DNA from 2 places in the Paenibacillus sp. TSA_86.1 genome. Region 1 is predicted to be linked to the other one. Evidence: a T-box and tRNA genes for the amino acid it is inferred to sense, from the RefSeq annotation. Region 1 holds a T-box; the other holds one or more tRNA genes.
The links. The T-box of region 1 lies ahead of ACUTVW_RS21425 (valine--tRNA ligase). A T-box ahead of a tRNA ligase gene usually reads a tRNA of that ligase, here a tRNA-Val.
Positions count from the first base shown of each region.

Region 2: it encodes a tRNA-Val, which carries the amino acid that the T-box ahead of ACUTVW_RS21425 (valine--tRNA ligase) is inferred to sense. The anticodon was not compared.

Region 1 is NZ_JBQZGE010000014.1:26,513-29,934, forward strand. Features, by position in the region: gene ACUTVW_RS21425 (valine--tRNA ligase) at 1-1,591, opposite strand, end outside; T-box leader at 1,651-1,931, opposite strand; gene ACUTVW_RS21430 (LysM peptidoglycan-binding domain-containing protein) at 2,096-3,422, opposite strand, start outside.
Region 2 is NZ_JBQZGE010000008.1:135,853-139,274, forward strand. Features, by position in the region: gene ACUTVW_RS17005 (hypothetical protein) at 1-39, shown strand, start outside; gene ACUTVW_RS17010 (hypothetical protein) at 23-304, shown strand; gene ACUTVW_RS17015 (DUF3892 domain-containing protein) at 402-638, opposite strand; gene ACUTVW_RS17020 (GNAT family N-acetyltransferase) at 772-1,215, opposite strand; gene ACUTVW_RS17025 (hypothetical protein) at 1,575-1,874, opposite strand; tRNA gene ACUTVW_RS17030 (tRNA-Val) at 2,016-2,088, shown strand; gene ACUTVW_RS17035 (M1 family metallopeptidase) at 2,305-3,422, shown strand, end outside.

The DNA of each region.
Region 1 (3,422 bases):
GTCCATCTGCGTCACGTACAAGACCGTGCATCAACACATCCTTAAACGGAATTTCATCGGTGAATTCCAGTGCCGTAAAGATCATGCGGGACACCCAGAAATAAATGATGTCATATCCGGTTACAAGCACATTCGTTGGATAATAACGCTGCAAATCTTCCGTTTCTTCCGGCCATCCCAGTGTGGAGAAAGGCCAGAGCGCAGAGCTGAACCAAGTATCCAGGACATCTTCATCCTGTCTCAGCTTACGTCCTGCATATTCAGGCATCGTGGTTGGGTCTTCAGCAGTGACAATAATCTCACCTGTCTCTTCATCATACCAGGCAGGAATACGATGTCCCCACCAAAGCTGACGCGAAATACACCAGTCACGAACATTTTCGATCCAGTTCAAATACGTTTTTTCAAAACGTTCGGGTACAAAGTTTACACCGTCTCCACTTTTTTGTTTCTGAATCGCTCTCTCTGCGAGAGGTTTCATCTCAACAAACCATTGTGTGGACAGATAGGGCTCAACTACCGCTCCTGTACGCTCACTATGCCCAACTTGATGCATATGGTCTTCAATGTTAATTAAAACACCCAGTTCTTTCAGATCAGCCACAATTTGTTTGCGGCAATCACTGCGATCCAGTCCCTGATATTTGCCGGCTTCAGCATTCATCGTTCCAGTCTCATCCATCACTGTAATCTGTGGGAGATCATGACGAAGACCTACTTCAAAGTCATTCGGATCATGTGCTGGAGTAATCTTCACCGCGCCACTGCCAAACTCTTTGTCTACGTAATCATCTGCGATGACCGGAATTTCACGTCCAATGATTGGCAGTACAAGGGTTTTGCCGATCATGTCAGCATAACGCTCATCCTTAGGATGAACGGCAACAGCGGTATCACCAAGCATGGTTTCCGGACGTGTCGTTGCTACGGTAATGTGACCACTGCCGTCTTTGAGCGGATAACGCAGGTGGTAGAGATGTCCCTGAACTTCTTTATATTCAACCTCAATGTCTGAGAGCGCCGTACGATTTACCGGATCCCAGTTGATAATGCGTTTACCTCTGTAAATGAGACCTTTTTCATACAGTTGTACAAACACTTTACGGACCGCTTTGGACAGACCTTCATCCAGTGTAAAACGTTCACGCGAATAATCCAGCGATAACCCCATTTTACCCCATTGCTGACGAATGGTCGTAGCATACTGATCTTTCCAGTCCCATACTTTCTCCAGAAACTTCTCACGTCCCAGATCGTACCGCGTCAATCCCTCTTCACGCAGCTTCTGTTCTACCTTCGTTTGGGTCGCAATCCCTGCATGGTCAGAGCCTGGCAACCACAGCGCATCGTATCCCTGCATCCGTTTCGTACGAATAAGGATATCCTGCAGTGTGAAGTCCAGCGCATGCCCGATATGAAGCATCCCTGTTACGTTTGGCGGTGGAATTACAATAGTGTACGGCTCAGCATCCTTGCGCATACCTGCTTGGAAATATCCGCGCTCCGTCCAGGTGGAGTACCATTTGTCCTCTGCAGCCTTCGGATCGTAAGTAGTCGGCATTTCTGTTGTTGCTTTTTTTTGTTCAGACATGTGTCATTCCTCCGTTACTTCATCATCATCGCTAAAAAAACCAAAAAACCTTTCATCCATCAAAGGACGAAAGGTTAGCTTTCGCGGTACCACCTTTGTTTCACGCTGACAGCAGGATAACCATATATCCTCCGGATCTTGCGTGACACTTCAAGCAGATAACGGCTGCGACCGGCCCATCCTACCTCTGAAGTTAATGAATGTAAAACATCCACCTCCAGTGCTCAAACAGGCAACTCCCGGGCGACTTCGATCAGTTGGTTCCTGCGGAATCTCACAGCGTATCAATTCCACTCTCTGAAAGGTCATACTGTCTACTACTCCCGATCCACGTCATTATTCAAAAAAACCTAAACACATCATACCTTGCTCGTGCGTGATAGTCAACCTGGCAGTAGCGGAACCAGGCTATCGGACAACTGTAATGTTAAAAAACAAGTAAAACCCGTAATCCTGGCAAAGGATTACGGGTAGTTTAAACTAGGATTACCTTAGTAAGTTTGACTAAGGAATATATAGAATTTGTCCTTCTTCAACAACCTGTTCGGTCAATCGATTATATAACTGAAGTTCTCTGGTGCTCAGCTGGTACCTGTCTGCAATAGCATCAAGTGTTTCTTCACGTTGAACAATGCACAGTTTGACTTTGCGGAAAGGCGTCTGATCTACAATCGTACCCAGAAACAGGTTTTTCCATTCCACATCTTCTCCATGGCTATCCTCTTCTGTAACAATCCCAGCGGGAATGTCCTCGCTGCGTTCGCCCTCAACTTCACGGACGGCACGGCCGGATGATAAGAGAGAAGAAATGCCCACGCCCTCTTCTTCTCTTCGTGATGATTCTTTCTTACTGCCAAAAGCAACCTTAAGCTCCGGCTTGTCTTCCGCCTCGGCTAACGCTTCAGGAATAGCCCCCTCACTCGGAAGAAAGATACCTTCCTCCGCAGTTTCCAGCGAAGAACGCCCCTCTTCTGACTGAGCCGATTCAGATGTTGCAAATACCTCTTGCCAATTCTCAGTCTGCGTCTGGGTGGAAGCATTAGAAAGCAGCTGTTCTCCTTGCGGGCCACCTGACCGCGATTCTTCAAAGTGCCATACCTCAGGCGCATTTTCCTCAAGTGGCTTCCATGCTGCTTCAGAACGCTCCTGCACCGAAGCGTCTGAACTCCATGATCCCGGATTCTTGGATACGCTATCTACTGAAGGTTCAGGCCATGCCGAGGCTTCATCCTCTATCGGAAGCAGTGGCTCGGATTCAGGATACGAAGCCAACCTGTCAGCCGTCTCAGCCATGAATGACGAGATTGGTGAAGGTGCTTCATCTATTCCATTCGATGCTTGTGATGTTAAAAACTCCTCACCTGAACCTGAATCAGGCAATCTGTTTTCATCAGCTTCATCCGTTGAGATAACATCAGATGCTAACGGCTCGGCTGATGCCTGGTTCCAGTAAGTTTGCGAGAGCTCTTCAACCCCCGATTCTTGCTCACCCCTTGGAGATAAATCAGCTAATTCTGGAGAACCATACGCAGCAAGCTCGGCTGCATTTGCCAGTTCGTTCTCTTCATTGCGCAGCCCGGCTTGTTCCGACAGCTCGAACGGCTCGGTCTGATGCAATTCACTCTCCCTGTTATCCGACTGAGCTTCAGGCGAATGAACAACCGTGAATTCATCTGCCGACCATACCTGCGGTTCTTCTGCCGGGAAACCTTCAATGCCTCGCAGAGATAATACACCTGTGATATTCAGACTCCGGCTGGATAACAGATCTACATCGAAATTTTCAATTTCAATCGAAATATCATCAATGGATCTCACCCGGTTCAATGGC
Region 2 (3,422 bases), on a different contig from region 1:
AATCGGAAGGGAGAGATAAAATATGCTGAACGACTTTGAACGTAAAATTCTGCGCATTCTCGTCAACTATGCAGGTCAGCAACGACGGATTCCACGTATGGATGAGTTAGAAACCAAGACAGGGCGAAGTCCAGCGCACATTCGGGAGTCACTGCTGGAACTGGAGCAGAGAGGGCACATTGCCTGGCATGACTCATCCACGATGGAGAGCATACAGATTTTGCAGGCATGGGAGCAGCAACCCAGTCCTATACGAAAACCCCAGCCTACGGGTACCGCAGTAAAATATTTTACTGATTATTAAATACGTTATTAGAGCAAGATGAAGCGTGGCAAACTCCGGCAAAAGGTAAGCAAAAACGCCAACCCTGGTGGATTGGCGTTGTATTTAGCAAGTCTTTTTAGAAATTCGGAAGCTGGTCAAGGTTGTTGGTCGGGTCACCGTCGGCATCGCCACGAATATACATTTCTCCATCCTTGCCTTTGAATACATTAACACCAGCGATTTGGCCCGCCTGCACTTCGTTCAGAGCCTGTTGGTAATCCAAAATACGGCCTGAAGATGTCTGGAAGGCGGTAAGGTCACCGTCACCATTTTTCTGCACCGCTGTGAATGTCTCGCGTGTTGTCTGATCCATCATGTCACACTCTCCTTCTATGACCAAATGGGAATGGGTTTACCCCGTTAGCCTGTCCAAATTGGCGAGAAGTATGCACGAGTTGCATGTTTATCAGGAACCAGTTGAACCGATGTAGAGCTATGCTACGAGATTACAGACTTTTTCTCATACGAACGTGCAGAATATCGGCATCATAAAAAGGTTCTTCCGAAATGACTTCATAGCCAAGTTTATCGTAAAATTTCTGAGCCTGACACTGGGCATCCAGCAGGGAGTAGGTTAATCCAAGCTCACGAGCGAGTTCCTCCATCGCTAACAGGAGCACACGTCCATAACCAAATGAACGATAAGATTCCAGTACAGCGATTCGCTGCATTTTGGCCGTATCTTTGCTGTAATAGATCAGACGGCCTGTGGCAACAGCCTGTCCATCGGTATGAAGTAACACGTGATGCACATCTGGACTGATGATATCATATTGATCAATCTCAAGCTTTTCAGGCACTTGCTGCTCAATGACAAAAACCTGACGGCGAATCTCAAGCGCTTGCTTTAATTCTTCTTCTGTCGTGACATAACTAATCTCAGCTGCCAAATTCGATTCCTTCTTTCTGCTCCATGTGCGGCAAGTTCAGACTGCATTATACAAAAAAATGCTTTTCCTGTATAGTTAAGTTTGGTACATATTGGGACTGTGGAGGAGGAATAGTCATGGGAATGGCGGCTGTTATGACGATTACATTAGTCTTGTCGGCAGGCATGATCGCTTTGTTATACTACGTGACCAAGAAGGCATATTCTCGCAAATGGGATGAAGAAGAGTAACGGAGCACCTTCTAAAAAGGGATATGGTCACGATATAGTCAATTCGTAAATGAACTAGTGTTTTAAAGCCTCGTAAGAGATACACATGCAGATCTGTTTCTTATACATGGTTCAGCTCTATTATTTTGATTAATGCAAAATTTCGCTGTTACCCTGAGGGGAGTATACCTCCTGAATGACTGATTTAGAATAAACATCGAGCCATACAGGTAGCGATTCATTCTGTTGATTAGGTTGCTGCATTTGCTGAAATTGTACAGTATGCTCGTCTCGCTCCAGCCCGCAGCCAGTTAAAGCACAGACCAGAAGCAAAAATACAGCCGAATAAGCTGTATAAATAGTATGCTTGGCATTGCAATGTCTATTTTCGGGTTTATTATGAAGATGTATATCGACCAATTTTCTGGCCATTTTTTTGATAATCATCATGCATTCTCCTCATGCGGATATGGTAATCTTTCCATTATTGTGCTCCAATCCGAATGATTTAAAACCAGAATTATGGATTGACAATGAACACGTTTACTTGGTATGATACTGTTACTTGATTGAACGAAACCTAATATACATGATCTGTTAGCTCAGCTGGGAGAGCACTATCTTGACAGGGTAGGGGTCAGTGGTTCGAGCCCACTACAGATCATACACGAGAAGCCTTGCGTAGCAAGGCTTCTTTTCTTTTTTCTACACTAGATGGTCGATTTAAATGAGTTTTGGGGGACGTGCTGGGGGAGAAACCAGATGAGGAGATACGTTGTGCTGTCTATTCTTAAACAAAATTTAAATGAAACCTAAATTTAACGTAAGGTTGATCTCTTATTGTTATATGTGAACAACATACAGCAAAAGGAGAGAGAACATGCACACTCTTAAAATCAAACCCACTAATATTATCAAAAAGGTTATGTTGAGTACGCTCGTGGTGACACTTGCGGCGTCCCCGTTAATTCATACCACTCATGCTGCCCAATGGAATTCATCCATCCTGGCTGCTGATTGGGAGACGGCACAAGTAGCTTCCAATATGCAACAAACCTCTCGCATACCACAAGCGATGTCTCAGGAGCAATCCCCGATCCAATATCAGATCAAAGCGCGTCTGGATGAAAAAGACATGACCCTACAGGGAAGTCAGACAGTGACCTACCGGAATACGAGCAAAGATCCGCTCAAAGAGTTAGTTATGCATACCTATGCCGATGCTAATCGATCCAAAGCAACACAAACGATTATGTATACAGGCCAGAATGAGCAAATAGCCAAAGAACACCCAGAGAAGAAAGCGTCAGATTTCTTGGGAGGCATTGATATTCTGGAAGTGAAACAGCAAGAAGAGAAGCTTCTTTTCGATAACAAAAATCAGGCATTAAGCGTACAATTGAAGACACCTTTGCAACCGGGGCAATCTGTTACCTTCCAAGTGGATTATCGGATCGACATTCCTTATGGCATGCAACGAATATCGTATTACAAGGATCAGATCAACGGAGCACAATGGTTTCCGGTGATGTCTGTGTATGACGAGATTACACATCAATGGAACAAGACGCCGTATAGCACTTCATTCGAGAGTGATTTCTACACCTCATCCGACTTTAAAGTGGAGCTTAATGTACCTGAGTCATACGAAGTAGTTATGCCGGGTGATTTATCCTCCAAAAAAAGTACTGAAGATGGCAGAAAAGTGGTTACGTCGTACGCCGGGAATACGAGAGAGTTTGTGTTTTTTGCCGGTCCTAATCTAAAGGTAGAACGTGAGATGCGTAATGGTCTTACCGTGGAATATTTTTATTCGGGTGATGATCCTGCCAAAAAAGCTGCGGTGCACAAATACATTGATTATGCATTTAAAGTCATAGCGTTCTACAGTGAAAAATATGGTGAATATCCGTATCCCGAATTTCGTGTCATCGAGACTCATGTGGATGGCTTTGGCGTGGAATATTCAAGATTAATACAGATGCCGGAGCGTGCCGC